3 regions of the Streptomyces violaceusniger Tu 4113 genome follow, and region 1 is predicted to be linked to each of the others. Evidence: riboswitches for the same ligand, from Rfam matches in the RefSeq annotation. Region 1 holds a riboswitch; each other region holds the start of a gene.
The links. Region 1 has a riboswitch for S-adenosylmethionine ahead of STRVI_RS33790 (aminotransferase class V-fold PLP-dependent enzyme). Riboswitches for the same ligand answer to the same signal wherever they lie in the genome.
Positions count from the first base shown of each region.

Region 1 (4,460 bases):
CCGCCGCGCACGCCGACTCCGCCCAGACCCTGGTGGGCGCCTCCGGGTCCATTTCCGGGGTACTCGGCGCCTTCCTGTGGCTGTTTCCCCGGGCCCGGGTGACCAGTCTCTTTCCGTTTCTGTTCTTTCTGCCGCTGCGCTTTCCGGCCTGGGCGGTGCTGATCTTCTGGGTGGCCCTCCAGTGGCTGGCCGCCCGGCAGGCCGACGACCGCCCCGGCGTCGCCTATCTCGCCCATCTCGTGGGCTTCACGCTCGGCTTTCTCTACGCGTGGGGGCGGTTCGGGCGGAGGGCTAGAGTGGGCGGCGCAGCCAGGGCCAGTGAGGGAGAAAGCCAGCCGTGATCACTTCGATCGTGCTCATCAAGACCAGCGTGGACCGGATTCCGGAGACCGCCGAGAAGATCGCCGCGCTGGAGAACGTGAGCGAGGTCTACTCGGTCACCGGCGCGCACGATCTGATCGCGATGGTGCGGGTGGCCCGGCACGACGACCTCGCGGACATCATCACCGGCCAGATCAGCAAGCTGCCGGGGGTGGCCTCCACCGAGACGCACATCGCCTTCCGGACGTACTCCCAGCACGACCTCGAGGCGGCGTTCGCCATCGGCCTGGACGGCTAGCGCCACCCCCTCCCAGCGCCCCGGGCCCCGGCATCCCCCGGGCCCAGCGGCTCCCTCAGCCCCGGCACCCCGGGCCCAGCGGCTCCCTCAGCCGCGCCGCCCCCGGGCCCAGGGGCTCAGCCGCGGTCCGGGACGCAGCGGCCGTCCTCGGTGCGGTAGCTCCACCGGGCACCCTCGCGCACCAGCTCCTTCACGGCGCCGACGAACCGCTCCACATGCTCGTCCGGGGTGCCCGCCCCGAAGCTGACCCGGATCGCGTTCAGCGAGCGCTCCCCCGGCGCGGCCTCGGGCGCACCGCATTCGCCCGGCTCGTCGGGCTCGCTGTCCAGCAGGGTGCGGACCAGCGGATGCGCGCAGAAAAGCCCGTCCCGTACGCCGATGCCGTACTCCGCGGAGAGCGCCGCCGCGAAGTGGGAACTGTTCCAGCCCTCCACCACGAACGACAGCACGCCGACCCGGGGGGCGTCGTCGCCGAACAGCGAGAGCACCCGCACCTCGGGCACCTCGGCCAGCCCCGCCCGCACCTTCTCGATCAGCTCCCGCTCACGGGCGACCAGGCCCTCGAAACCGGCCTCGGTCAGCGCCCTGCACGCCGACGCGATCGCGTAGACGCCGATGACGTTCGGCGAGCCCGCCTCGTGCCGGGCGGCGGTGGTGTGCCACTCGACGTCGACACCGCCGTCGTCCCTGCGCGTCACCTTACGGCTGGCGCCACCGCCCGCCAGATACGGCCGGGCCGCCCGCAGCCAGTCCGCGCGCCCGGCCAGCACACCGGCGCCGAAGGGGGCGTACAGCTTGTGCCCGGAGAAGGCCACCCAGTCGACGTCGGCCGCCGCGATGTCCACGGGGTGGTGCGGGGCGAGCTGCGCGGCGTCCAGGACGATACGGGCGCCGTGGGCGTGCGCGGCCGCGGCCAGCTCCCGCACCGGCCACAGCTCACCGGTCACATTGGACGCGCCGGTCACGCAGACCAGCGCCGGGCCCTCGGCGCGCCCCGCGAGCGCCTTCTCCAGCGTCTCCACCGCCTGCCGCGGGGAGCGCGGGGCGCTGAGGTAGCGGACGGTGACGTCCTCCCGCTGCTCCCACGGCAGCAGCGAGGCGTGGTGCTCGGTCTCGAAGACGAAGACCTCGGTGCCCCGCGGCGCCACGGCGGCCAGGAGGTTGAGCGAATCGGTGGTGGAGCGGGTGAAGACGACCTGGTCGTCCTCGCGGCAGCCGAGGAAGGCGGCGACGTCCTTACGGCTGTTCTCGAAGAGGTCGGTGGAGAGCTGCGAGAGGTAGCCCGCCCCGCGGTGCACGCTGCCGTAGTAGGGCGCGTAGGCGGCGATGTCGTCCCAGACCCGCCGCAGCGCGGGGGCGCTGGCGGCGTAGTCGAGCGCCGCGTAGGTCACCTCGCCCCCGGTGACCAGGGGCACCAGGACATCGCCGCCCAGCACGGGCAGCGGCTCACAGGCGGCGACGGACGAAGCGGCGGAGGCGGCGGAAGCGATGACAGAAGGGCGCGCGGACATGGCGAAGTCTCCCGGGGGTCGAAGGCGTGAGAATGCGTGACGCGCACAAAGACGGCGGTGAGCCGGCCGTCAGGGCGCGGAAAGTCGCTCGACGCACGGCCACACCGCACGGAGCACAGGGGGAAACGGGCCGCTCGGCCCTAGCGCATTCGCTGCATCACGGAAGAACTCCCTCGACCACCAGGACCCCTAGTGCGAGGGGTCCGCGCTTGCCGCCGGCCTCGCTGCCTGGCGGCCTGGTCATCACCCGGGGCACCCCGCCACGGACGGAGGGTTGCCGGACAGCGGGCCGGGGCCGTAGTCGCTGTCACTCGTGACCTGGTCAGGAGTATGCCATGCCATACGGCAGCGCCCATGCCCTGTCCGCATCCCGGACAGGGCACGGACGGAACATGGGCACCGTAAGGGCAACGCCCAACCGTAAGGGCAACGCCTAGGCGTGGGTGGCCCGTACCCACCGCTCCAGGACGTCGCGCGCCGCGCCCGAGTCGATCGACTCGGCGGCCCGCGCGACACCCGCCGCGATCCGCTCCGCCAGGGGCTTGTCCCCCGGCTCCGGCTCGAGCGCCACCAGCGCCGACGCCGAGTTCAGCAGCACCGCGTCCCGCACCGGGCCCCGCTCGCCCGCCAGCAGCCGGCGGGCCACATCGGCGTTGTACGAGGCATCCGCGCCGCGCAGGGCCTCCATGGGGGCCCGCTCGATGCCCACGTCCCGGGGGTCGAGGGTCTCCTGGCGCACGGCGCCGCCCCGGACCTCCCACACCTGGGAGGTCGTGGTCACGGTGAGCTCGTCCAGCCCGTCGTCGCCGCGGACGACCAGCGCGGAGGAGCCCCGCTCGGCCAGCACCCCGGCGATGATGGGCGCCATCCGGGCATCGGCGACCCCGGTCGCCTGGCACTTCACCCGCGCCGGGTTGGTCAGCGGGCCGAGCAGGTTGAACGGGGTGGCGACGCCCAGCTCGCGGCGGGCCGAGGCGACATGCCGCAGCGACGGGTGGAACTTCACCGCGAAGCAGAAGGTGATCCCCGCCTCCTCCGCGACCTCGACCACCCGCTCCGGGGTGATGTCCAGGTTGACGCCGAGCTTCTCCAGTACGTCGGAGGCGCCGCTGGCGGAGGACGAGGCGCGGTTGCCGTGCTTGACGACCCGCGCGCCGGTACCGGCGACGACCAGCGCGGACATGGTGGAGATATTGACGGTCCTGGCGCGGTCGCCGCCGGTGCCGACGATGTCCACGGTCGCCCCGGGCACCTCGATCACCTTGGCGTGCTCGTACATGGCCCGCACCAGACCGGCCACCTCGGAGACCGTCTCGCCCTTGGCGCGCAGCGCGATCGCGAAACCGGCGATCTGCGCGTCGGTGGCCTCGCCCCGCATGATCCGGTCCATGGCCCAGGCGGTGTCGTCGGCATCGAGGTCCAGGCCGGCGATGAGCGAGCTCAGTACGTCCGGCCAGGTGCGGGCCGTCGCGGTGCTGTCGCCTCCGGCGGGGGTCACAACGTCCATGGTCCGCTCCTGGATCCGTGGGGGTGGGCAGGGAAGGGGCCGCGCACGTCAGCGGCCCGCGGCCCGCGGCCAGCCTATCGGCAGCACGACCAGGGCCCCGGCCGGACCGTGTGGTCCGGGCCGGGGCCCTGGTCTGTGGCGTCAGAGACGTGCGAGAGCGGTACGGCGGAGATCAGTGGTGGCCGTGGCCGCTGGTGATCTCGTGGTACTCCTCGCGGGTCGGCTTCGGAATGACGTTGTCCTCGCCGTAGTAGCCCTTGGAGAGCTTCGAACGGACCCGCTGCGCGGGCGTCACCTTCCGCTTGACCCCGTTCTCGTCGGTCTCGGGGCCGATCTCGTAGGGCTCGGGCTGCTCGTGCTGGGTCAGCACATGCAACTGCTCCTGCGCGAGCGGCTCGTGGACCTCGACGAACTCACCGTGCGGCAGCCGCTTGATGATGCCGGTCTCGCGGCCGTGCAGCACCTTGTCGCGGTCGCGCCGCTGGAGGCCGAGGCAGATCCGCTTGGTGGCGATGAACGCCAGGACCGGGCCGGCGAAGAAGCCGATCCGCACGAACCACGTGATCGAGTTGATCGACAGGTGGAAGTGGGTGGCCCACAGGTCGTTACCGCCACCGATCAGCATCACGAAGTACGCGGTCAGCCAGGCGACACCGAAGGCCGTACGGGTCGGGGCGTTGCGCGGGCGGTCCAGGATGTGGTGCTCACGCTTGTCGCCGGTGATCCAGGTCTCGATGAACGGGTAGAGCCCGATCGCGAAGAGGACCAGCGGGAAGAGCACGATCGGGATGAACACGCCCAGGACGAGCGTATGACCCCAGGC
Region 1 is NC_015957.1:8,259,350-8,263,809, forward strand. Features, by position in the region: gene STRVI_RS33780 (rhomboid family intramembrane serine protease) at 1-341, shown strand, start outside; gene STRVI_RS33785 (Lrp/AsnC family transcriptional regulator) at 338-619, shown strand; gene STRVI_RS33790 (aminotransferase class V-fold PLP-dependent enzyme) at 736-2,130, opposite strand; SAM riboswitch class IV at 2,331-2,449, opposite strand; gene trpD (anthranilate phosphoribosyltransferase) at 2,564-3,637, opposite strand; gene qcrB (cytochrome bc1 complex cytochrome b subunit) at 3,810-4,460, opposite strand, start outside.

Region 2 (4,460 bases), 1.8 Mb from region 1:
CCGTGGACGCCCAGCCGGGTCTCCCGCCCCTCGAAGCGCACGGCCGTCGCCGCGCCGTCGCCGTCCCGGACGATCTCCGCGCCCAGCACGGCCGTGCAGCAGTCGGCGAAGGCCCCGGCCCAGCGCTCGGTGAGGAACGCGGCGCGGTCGCCGCCGAGGATGCCGCGCAGCACACCCGCCGCGACATCGTCCGGCAGCAGCCGGTAGTAGTCCGGCGGGGCCCAGGGGGTGTGCGAGAAATGACCGATCCGCAGGTCGGGGCGCCGCTCGCGGAGCATCGCGGGCACCAGCGCCAGGTGGTAGTCCTGCACCAGGACGACGGCCTCGTCCACCGCCTCCTCGGCGAGCGCGTCCGCGAAGGCCGCGTTATAGGTCTCGTAGGCCGCCCACTGGTCGGCGAACTCCGCGTCGAAGACCGGCTCGACCGGGGTCTGGTAGAGCAGATGGTGGACGAACCACAGCACCGAATTGGCGATGCCGTTGTACGCGGCGGCGAAGACATCCGGCGCGATATCGAGCATCCGCACCTGCTGGCCGCCGGTGTCACCGGGGTTCAGATGGTTGTCCCCGGCGCGCCGGGCCGCCTCGCGGTCACCCTCCCCGAGCGCTGCGCACGCCCACACCGCGTTCGCGTCCGGGCCGATGGCGCTGAGGCCGGAGACCAGCCCGCCACCGCCGCGCCGGGCGGTGAGCGAGCCGTCCTCGTCCAGGGTGTACGAGACCGGACCGCGATTGGACGCGACCAGGATCGGGGCGGTGCGCGGAACTGCCATGTCGCGAGCCTAGCCAGCCGCGACCCCGCGCAAACGTACGTACGGTTTCTTGCCCCGTAGGCGGTATGGGGCGGCGTGTTTCCGACCCGTAGGAGCCATCGCCTGATGCCGGGGTCCCGGGGTCATCACGCCGCGCCGCCCGGGGTCATCACGCCGCGCGCCGCTCCGCGTACTCCGGTATCTCGATCATCGGCGGCCGCTCCTCGGTGTCCACGGCCGTGGTGCGCGGCTCGAAGCCGGTCTCGCCCCGGTCGAACTGGGTCAGCCGCGGCCGCACCAAATGGCCCCGGGCCAGCCGCAACTGCGCGGTGCGGTAGATCGCGGCCGCCATCCGGCCGAGCGCCAGCCCGTCCTGGTGGCGGTGTTTGCGCACCCCGATGTCCACCTGGCCGAGCGCGTCGAGACCCACCGTGTGCAGCGCGTCGACCAGCAGGCCCAGCTCGACCCCGTAGCCGACCGGGAAGGGCAGCCGCTCCAGCAGCGTGCGGCGCGCCGCGTACTCACCGCCCAGCGGCTGGACGAATCCGGCGAGCTGGGGCCAGTGCAGATTCAGCAGCGGGCGGGCGACCAGCTCGGTGACCCGGCCGCCCTGGCCCGCCACGTCGCCGAGCGGGCGGTCGTACATGCCCTTCACGAGCTGCAGCGTGGGGTCGGTCAGCAGCGGACCGACGATCCCCGAGACGAAGCGCGGATCGAATTCCCGCAGGTCGGCGTCGATGAAGCAGATGATGTCGCCGCTCGTGGCCAGCAGGGACCGCCACAGCACCTCGCCCTTGCCGGGCAGCGCGGGCAGCCCGGGCAGCAGCGAGTCGCGGTGGACGACGGTCGCGCCCGCCGCCGCGGCGACCTCGGCGGTGCGGTCCGTCGAGCCGGAGTCCAGCACCACCAGCTCGTCCACCAGCGGCGCCGCCTCGCCCATCAGCTCGCGGCGGATCGTCGCGGCGATCTCGCCGACCGTGGCCTCCTCGTTCAGGGCGGGCAGAACCACGCTCAGGGTCGTCGCCGAGCCCCGCTTCGCGTCCAGCAGGCGGTTCAGCGGCCGGTCGTCGGCCGACCAGGAGCGGTGCTTCAGCCAGCGCTCCACCTCATCCAGCACCTGTGTCTCTCCCCTGCCGTGGTCGCTGTGATCCATCTCGCGCATCGGACGGCTAGCTCAACCATCCGGGCCGTCGGTTACAGTCTTGAACAACGCACATGGCCGTCGTATGTCGGGGTCGACCTCGGTGTTTACCGAGGAAGTCCGTGATGATGCCGTGCTGACAAACGCCCGGGTCCGCCCGGCGCCATACCGCTCATCCAGAGGGGCAGAGGGAACGGCCCGTTGAAGCCCCGGCAACCCTCCAGCTGATCTCGCATTCCGCAGCGAGGCTCCCAGCTCGGGAAGGTGCCAATTCCGTCTCGTGGCGAAATGCGTCGCGAGGAAGATGAGGAGAAAGGGCCTCGCCATCCATGGCTGTGCAGTCAGTAGAAAGCTCAACCACTTCCTCCACCTCCGACGCCTCCGGTGCCTTCGGTCCCGCCATCGCATTGTCCTGCCGGGAGTGCGGTGAGCGGTTCGATCTGGGCCCGATCTTCGCGTGTGAGGTGTGTTTCGGGCCGCTCGAGGTCGCGTACGAGCTGCCGGCCGGCGACCCGGAGGAGCTGCGGCGGCGCATCGAGGCCGGTCCGAACAGCATCTGGCGCTATGCCCCGCTGCTGCCCGTCCCCGCGGACGTGGCGGACCAGCCCAGCCTGCACCCCGGTTTCACCCAGTTGGTCAAGGCCGACAACCTCGCCCGTGAGCTCGGCGTCACCGGTGAGCTGCACATCAAGGACGACTCCGGGAACCCCACCCACTCCTTCAAGGACCGGGTCGTCGCCATCGCGGTCCAGGCCGCCCGCACCTTCGGCTTCACCACCCTCTCCTGCTCCTCCACCGGCAACCTCGCCGGCGCGGTCGGCGCCGCGGCCGCCCGCGCGGGCTTCCGCTCCTGCGTCTTCATCCCGCACGACCTGGAGGCGGGCAAGGTCGTCATGGCCGCGGTCTACGGCGGTGAGCTGGTCGGCATCGAGGGCACCTACGACGACGTCAACCGCTTCTGCAGCGAGCTGATCGGCGACCCGGCGGGCGAGGGCTGGGGCTTCGTCAACGTCAATCTGCGGCCGTACTACGGCGAGGGCTCCAAGACCCTGGCCTACGAGATCTGCGAGCAGCTCGGCTGGCGGCTGCCGGACCAGATCGTCATCCCGATCGCCTCCGGCTCCCAGCTCACCAAGATCGACAAGGGGCTGAAGGAGCTGATCTCGATCGGTCTGGTCGAGGACAAGCCCTACAAGATCTTCGGCGCCCAGGCCGAGGGGTGCTCCCCGGTCTCCGCCGCGTTCAAGGCCGGCCATGACGTCGTCCGGCCGCAGAAGCCGCAGACCATCGCCAAGTCGCTGGCCATCGGCAACCCCGCGGACGGCCCGTACGTCCTGGACATCACCCGCCGTACGGGCGGCGCGGTGGAGGACGTGAACGACGAGCAGATCGTCGACGCGATCAAGCTGCTCGCCCGCACCGAGGGGATCTTCGCGGAGACCGCGGGCGGGGTCACCGTCGGCGTGACCAAGAAGCTGATCGAGGACGGTCTGCTCGACCCGTCCCTGACGACCGTCGTGCTCAACACCGGCGACGGCCTCAAGACCCTCGACGCGGTGGCCCCCACCACGGGCCCCTCCGCCATCATCCGCCCCACCCTTGACTCGTTCCGAGAGGCTGGTCTCGCATGAGCGTCAACGTCCGAATCCCGACCATCCTGCGCACCTACACCGCCGGTCAGGCCGAGGTCCCCGCCGAGGGCGCGACCCTCGCCGAGGTCCTGGCGGACCTGGAGAAGAACCACCAGGGCATCGCCGCCCGCGTGCTGGACGACACCGGCAAGCTCCGCCGCTTCGTCAACGTCTACGTCAACGACGACGACGTCCGCTTCGCCGACGGCCTGGCCACGGCGATCCCGGACGGTGCCGGGATCTCGATCATCCCGGCGGTCGCGGGCGGCTGCTGACCCCGCGTCCACCCTTCTCACCTTTGGAATCGCCCCGTCCGGGGACAACCGGACGGGGCGATTCCGTGTGTGGAATCGCGATACAGTTGCCCGGATTCCCCGATGGCCCCCGGGCCGGAACCACATATGAGAACTCGTCAAGTTGTGCGTAAAGTGTGAGCGCGAATTGTCGGGTTGGTTCCCTATGTCCCGCCCGGCTTGCCCGAACTTCACATAAATTCTCTCTTTTAACCGTTCGGCCGTGCCCAGAATTCTCGTCCGATTGACCTGTTGCAGAGGGCGTTGGGACGGATACATTCAGCGGCGGTCGACGCGTTCCGGCGCACACCCCCCACATCCGGGGGGTGAGGTCTGACCCGGGTCCGCGGAGTGCGGTCCTGCGCAAGGGCCAGCAATAGGGGAGTTAGGAATGGCTCAGGGCACCGTCAAGTGGTTCAACGCGGAGAAGGGGTACGGCTTCATCGCGGTCGACGGTGGTGCGGATGTGTTCGTCCACTACAGCGCGATCCAGATGGACGGGTACCGCACCCTCGAGGAAGGCCAGCGGGTCGAGTTCGAGATCTCGCAGGGTCAGAAGGGCCCGCAGGCCGACATGGTCCGCGTGGCCGTAGGCTGACGCGCCGACGCGACGCAGCTGAACAGTACAGTCCGAAGGGTCCGT
Region 2 is NC_015957.1:10,107,001-10,111,460, reverse strand. Features, by position in the region: gene STRVI_RS41325 (alpha,alpha-trehalose-phosphate synthase (UDP-forming)) at 1-773, opposite strand, end outside; gene STRVI_RS41320 (glucosyl-3-phosphoglycerate synthase) at 922-1,869, opposite strand; SAM riboswitch class I at 2,063-2,204, shown strand; gene thrC (threonine synthase) at 2,223-3,524, shown strand; gene STRVI_RS41310 (MoaD/ThiS family protein) at 3,521-3,799, shown strand; gene STRVI_RS41305 (cold-shock protein) at 4,209-4,415, shown strand.
Region 2: another riboswitch for S-adenosylmethionine. It lies ahead of thrC (threonine synthase); the one in region 1 lies ahead of STRVI_RS33790 (aminotransferase class V-fold PLP-dependent enzyme).

Region 3 (4,460 bases), 4.2 Mb from region 1:
TCAGTGTGGCCTTGACGCGTCCGCGCCGCCCCGCCAGCAGCCGGTCGAGATCGGCCCGGCTCAGGGAGAGCGCGTCCGGGCCCTGATCGCCGAGGATCCGGTCGACGTCGGCTTCGGTGGCGGCGAGCCAGATGCCCTGGAGTTTGCGCTGGTCCTCGTAGCCGAGGCGGTGGCCGTCGTCGAGGTCGAAGGCGACGCGCTCGAACCGGCCGGCCGGTTCGGACTCCGCCCCGCAGGCCAGCCGCCCGGTCATGCCGAAGTGCACCACGACCGTGGGCCCGTCGGTGGGGGCGATCAGCCACTTGCCGTGGCGGCGCGGTGCGGCGAAGCGGCGGCCCTCGAGATCGCGCTTCAGCCGCTGCGCGGTCACCCCGTGCAGCACCCCCGCGTCGGCCACCTCCACCCGCTCGACGCGGTGGCCCTGGGCGCAGGAGGCCAGCGTTCGCCGGAACCCCTCGACATCCGGTAGCTCGGGCATAGCGTCAGGCTACGCCCGGGACCTCCGTCGCGTGTTACCGAGAACCACCCCTTTGGTGGCTTTCATCGGATAAGGTCCAAGTTATGCGATTCATACGCTTCGCCCCGGGGGCGAGCGGTCGCAGCCACACGCTGTTCGCGGTCACACGGTGTCTGCCGTTCCTGGTCCTGGCGGCGGTGCTCAGCATCGAGCTCTCCCCCGCGCACACCCTCTACACCGGCCCCCTGCTCTCCCCGGCGCCGGCGCTGGCGGCGGTGACCATGGGCCCGTTCGGCACCGGCGGGGTGGCGCTGCTCGCCATGGCGGTGAGTGCGGTCACCGCCACCCACAACAACGTCTGGGGCAGCGAGATGGTGTACGCGAATCTGCTGGCCCTGCTGGTGGTGGCGCTCGCGAGCGTGGCGACCAGCGCGGTGCGGGTGCGCCGGGACCGCGAGCTGGCCCAGATCCGCCGGATCGCCGAGGTGTCCCAGAACGTGGTGCTGCGGCCGCTGCCCGCCCGGATCGGTGTCGTGAACACCGCCAGCGTCTATATGGCGGCCGAGCGCGGCGCGCAGATCGGCGGGGACCTCTACGAGGCGATGTGCACCCGCTACGGAGTGCGGCTGATCGTCGGCGATGTGCGGGGAAAGGGGCTGGCCGCGGTGCGGTCCGCCGCGGCCGTGGTGGGCGCCTTCCGGGAGGCGGTGCACTACGAGCAGGACCTGGCCGAGGTGATGCACCGCTGTGCGGCCGCGCTGGCGCGCGAGTACGAGCTGCTGGACCGCTCCCAGCTCCAGGACCCGCAGGAGCTGGAGGAGCAGTTCGTCACCGTCCTCCTCGCCCAGGTCTCGGACGAGTCGCTGGTCGAGCTGATCAACCGCGGCCATCCGCCGCCCCTGGTGATGCGCGAGCGCAAGGTGCGCTCCCTGGACCCGGCGCGCCCGCTGCCGCCGCTCGGCCTCGAGGAGTTCCTCAGCCCTCCCCCGATCTGTGTCGAGTCCTTTCCGTTCCTGCCCGGTGACCGGCTGTTGCTGCACACCGACGGCGTGGTCGAGGCCCGCAACCACTACGACGAGTTCTTTCCGCTGCACCGGACCATGGAGACGCTGGACGGTGACACCCCTGGCGAGTACCTGGACCGGCTGCGCCACGCCCTGGTCCGGCATGCCGAGGGACGGCTGGCGGACGACGCGGCCATGGTCCTCATTGAGCGGGCCATCGGCGGGGCACGGCGGCCGTTCCTCTGAGCGGGCATCCACCGTGCCGTCGGCCCGCGTTGGCCGTCCCGGCATGGGTTGACGCCCTCGCGGAGCGCGACGACACTGTCAGGGACGGTCACGATCGTCAGCGCCCACCGTGCGGAATCCCCGCTCAGGTGGGTCACCGGCCCCGGCTCGCTGACAGGCAACCCTTCTCCCGCGACGGGGTGCCCCCGGGTGACGACCAGGTTCCGTCGGTGTGGACGGGACAAGCGCGGTCTCGCTGCCTCGCGAGCCCCAAATGATGGGATCGGTGAGATGCCCAGGACCGACAGCGACGGGGACTGCGCCCGTCGGCGTCCCCGGCCGTGGTCCCCGCTCCGCCGTCGCCACCTCCTGACCAGGCGTCTGCACATCGATCTGCTGCGCATCTGCAGCGCCTCCAGTCCAGCCGGCTGAATCGACGCGGTCACCGAGCGCGGCCCCGCGCGCCGGGGTCGGGTGTGTCCCGGCACCGTCCCGGCGAACGCCCCGCGCGGGCTTCCCTTCCGTTGCGCCATCGGCGCCGCCCAGACCGGCGGGCCGGGGCTCCGTCCTTGCCTTGGAGAGCCATGTCCGAGACGTTTCCGGTCAGTTCAGGCCCTGCCGCTCTTCTCGACCCCGACCCCTGCACAACCCGCCCCCGGATCGCCCCGCCCGCTCCGCCGCACCGCTTCCGCAGCCGCATCGGCGTCGACCTCGCCGGTGGCTTCTATCCGGTGCCGCATCGCTATCGGCTCTATCTCTCCGCGAGCTGTCCGCTCTCGCTGCGCGTCTCCATCACCCTCGATCTGCTCGGGCTGCGGGACACCGTCGCCACCACCCTCGTCGGACCCCCGGCCGACACCCCCGAAGCGTTCGCCGCGCTGCGCGGGGCGTACGAGGCCACCTGGCACCGCTACGGCGGACCCCTGGACGCCCCGGCGCTGTGCGACGGCTGGACCGGACGCGTCGTCAGCAACCACACGCCCGACATCCTGCGCGACCTCGCCGGCCATCTGAGTGACGGCGGCGGAACCGGACGTCCCCGGCTGCGCCCGGCGCCCCGTGCCGCGGACATCGACGCCCTCCGCGAACTCCTCGACGACGACATCACCCATGCGGCGCGGCAGGCCGGGACGGCGCACGAGCCGGAGTGCCGGGACGCGGCGCTGGAGCGGCTGCTGACCGCCCTCGGCCGGCTCGACCGCAGGCTCGCGGCCGCACCGTACGCACTGGGCGACGAGCTGACCGCCGCCGATGTGGACCTGTGGGTGGCCCTCGTCCAGCTCGACACCGAGCACCGGCTCCGCCTGGACGCCGACGCGGCCCAGCGGGTCTCCCGCCATGGGCGGCTGCGCGCCTATGTGCGGCGGCTGCACGCCCATCCGGCCTTCCACACCACGATTCCGGAGGCCCTCCAGGACGACGTGTCCTGAGCTCGCGTCCAGGACCGGGCGCCCTGTCCGGCGGCTTCGCTCAGGACAGGGCGGCCCGGGCGTCGCCGAACTCGTCCATCGCCCCGGCCACGATGGCCTCCAGCCGGGCGTGGTGGGCGCCGCGCCAGTAGACCCGCTCGCAGACCGTGCAGCGGGCGAAGACCTCGTACGTGCGCCGGGTGCCGTGCTGGAGCAGCTCCCGGACCGACTCCTTGTCGGCGTCCTCCAGCGTGCCGTTGCAGGCGGTGCAGCGGGTCCAGGGCGCCAGGCTCGGGGTGAACCGGCCGAGGACGTCCCGCAGTTGCTCATCGGGGCGGTCGCTGTAGACATACGCCCCGGCCCACAGCTCACGGCGGCGCAGCAGCCCCCGGTCGCGGGAGAGCAGCACCCGGCGCTGGGCGGCGGAGCGCGCGGCCAGCTCGGGGTCGCCGATGTCCTCGCTCTCGTACGCGGCGTCCACGCCCAGCAGCCGCAGCCGGCGCGCAAGCGTGCCCAGGTGCACATCGAGCAGAAAGCGCAGCGGGGCGCCCGGCACCCGCTGCGGGCGGACGACCGGATGCACCTCCACGGTCTCACCCGCGCTCGGCACATGCGAGACGGCGGTCTCTTCACCGTTCACCACCAGCCGGCCGACCTCGGTGAGCGGGACCCCGAGCGACTCGACGACATGGCCGAGGGTGGAGGCGCCGTCGGTGACCACGGCCGTCCAGGGGCGGCGCCGCTCCGGGACGGCGAAGAATCGCAGTTCAGGGGCGAGACTGAGGTGGATCTCAGGTCCGTTCACACCGCCAGCATGCCAGGCGCGCCCGGCCTGGGGCGACGGCGTTTCGGATCCGGCTCCGGGCTCGACGATCATGGAAGCGACCACCGGCGGGAGGCGTCGCATCATGGTCGCGGGCCACGCCCGCACGGTCGGCGCCGGGGCGTCAGTCCGCCGGTGGGGCCGCCTTGGCCTGGTCGCGCCGCCGCTTACGGCGCCATGCCACCATCCGCAGATACTCCTCGTACAGCACCCGGCCCAGCAGCGCACCGCCGAAGACCACGTATCCGACGCCGACCAGCCAGGACTGGACGACCAGGACGGTGCCGACCGGACCGTAGGAGACGGCGTTGGAGGCGATCAGCGGGGAGAACACCAGTTGGGAGAAGACCCGCAGTCCCAGCAGCCCCACGCCGGTGGCCAGCGCGCCGGGCAGCAGGGCGCCCCAACTGATCCGCCCGCCGAGCAGCAGCCGCTGCGACCACCAGAAGAACAGCACCGTGCCCACCACCGCCACCAGCACCCGCGAGATGCCGGGCTCCAGATGGGCGGAGAGCAGCAAATAGCCGATCAGCACCACGAAC
Region 3 is NC_015957.1:4,077,638-4,082,097, reverse strand. Features, by position in the region: gene STRVI_RS17505 (Fpg/Nei family DNA glycosylase) at 1-478, opposite strand, end outside; gene STRVI_RS17500 (PP2C family protein-serine/threonine phosphatase) at 562-1,707, shown strand; SAM riboswitch class IV at 1,794-1,940, shown strand; gene STRVI_RS17495 (glutathione S-transferase C-terminal domain-containing protein) at 2,271-3,116, shown strand; gene STRVI_RS17490 (Mut7-C RNAse domain-containing protein) at 3,157-3,900, opposite strand; gene STRVI_RS17485 (hypothetical protein) at 4,043-4,460, opposite strand, start outside.
Region 3: another riboswitch for S-adenosylmethionine. It lies ahead of STRVI_RS17495 (glutathione S-transferase C-terminal domain-containing protein); the one in region 1 lies ahead of STRVI_RS33790 (aminotransferase class V-fold PLP-dependent enzyme).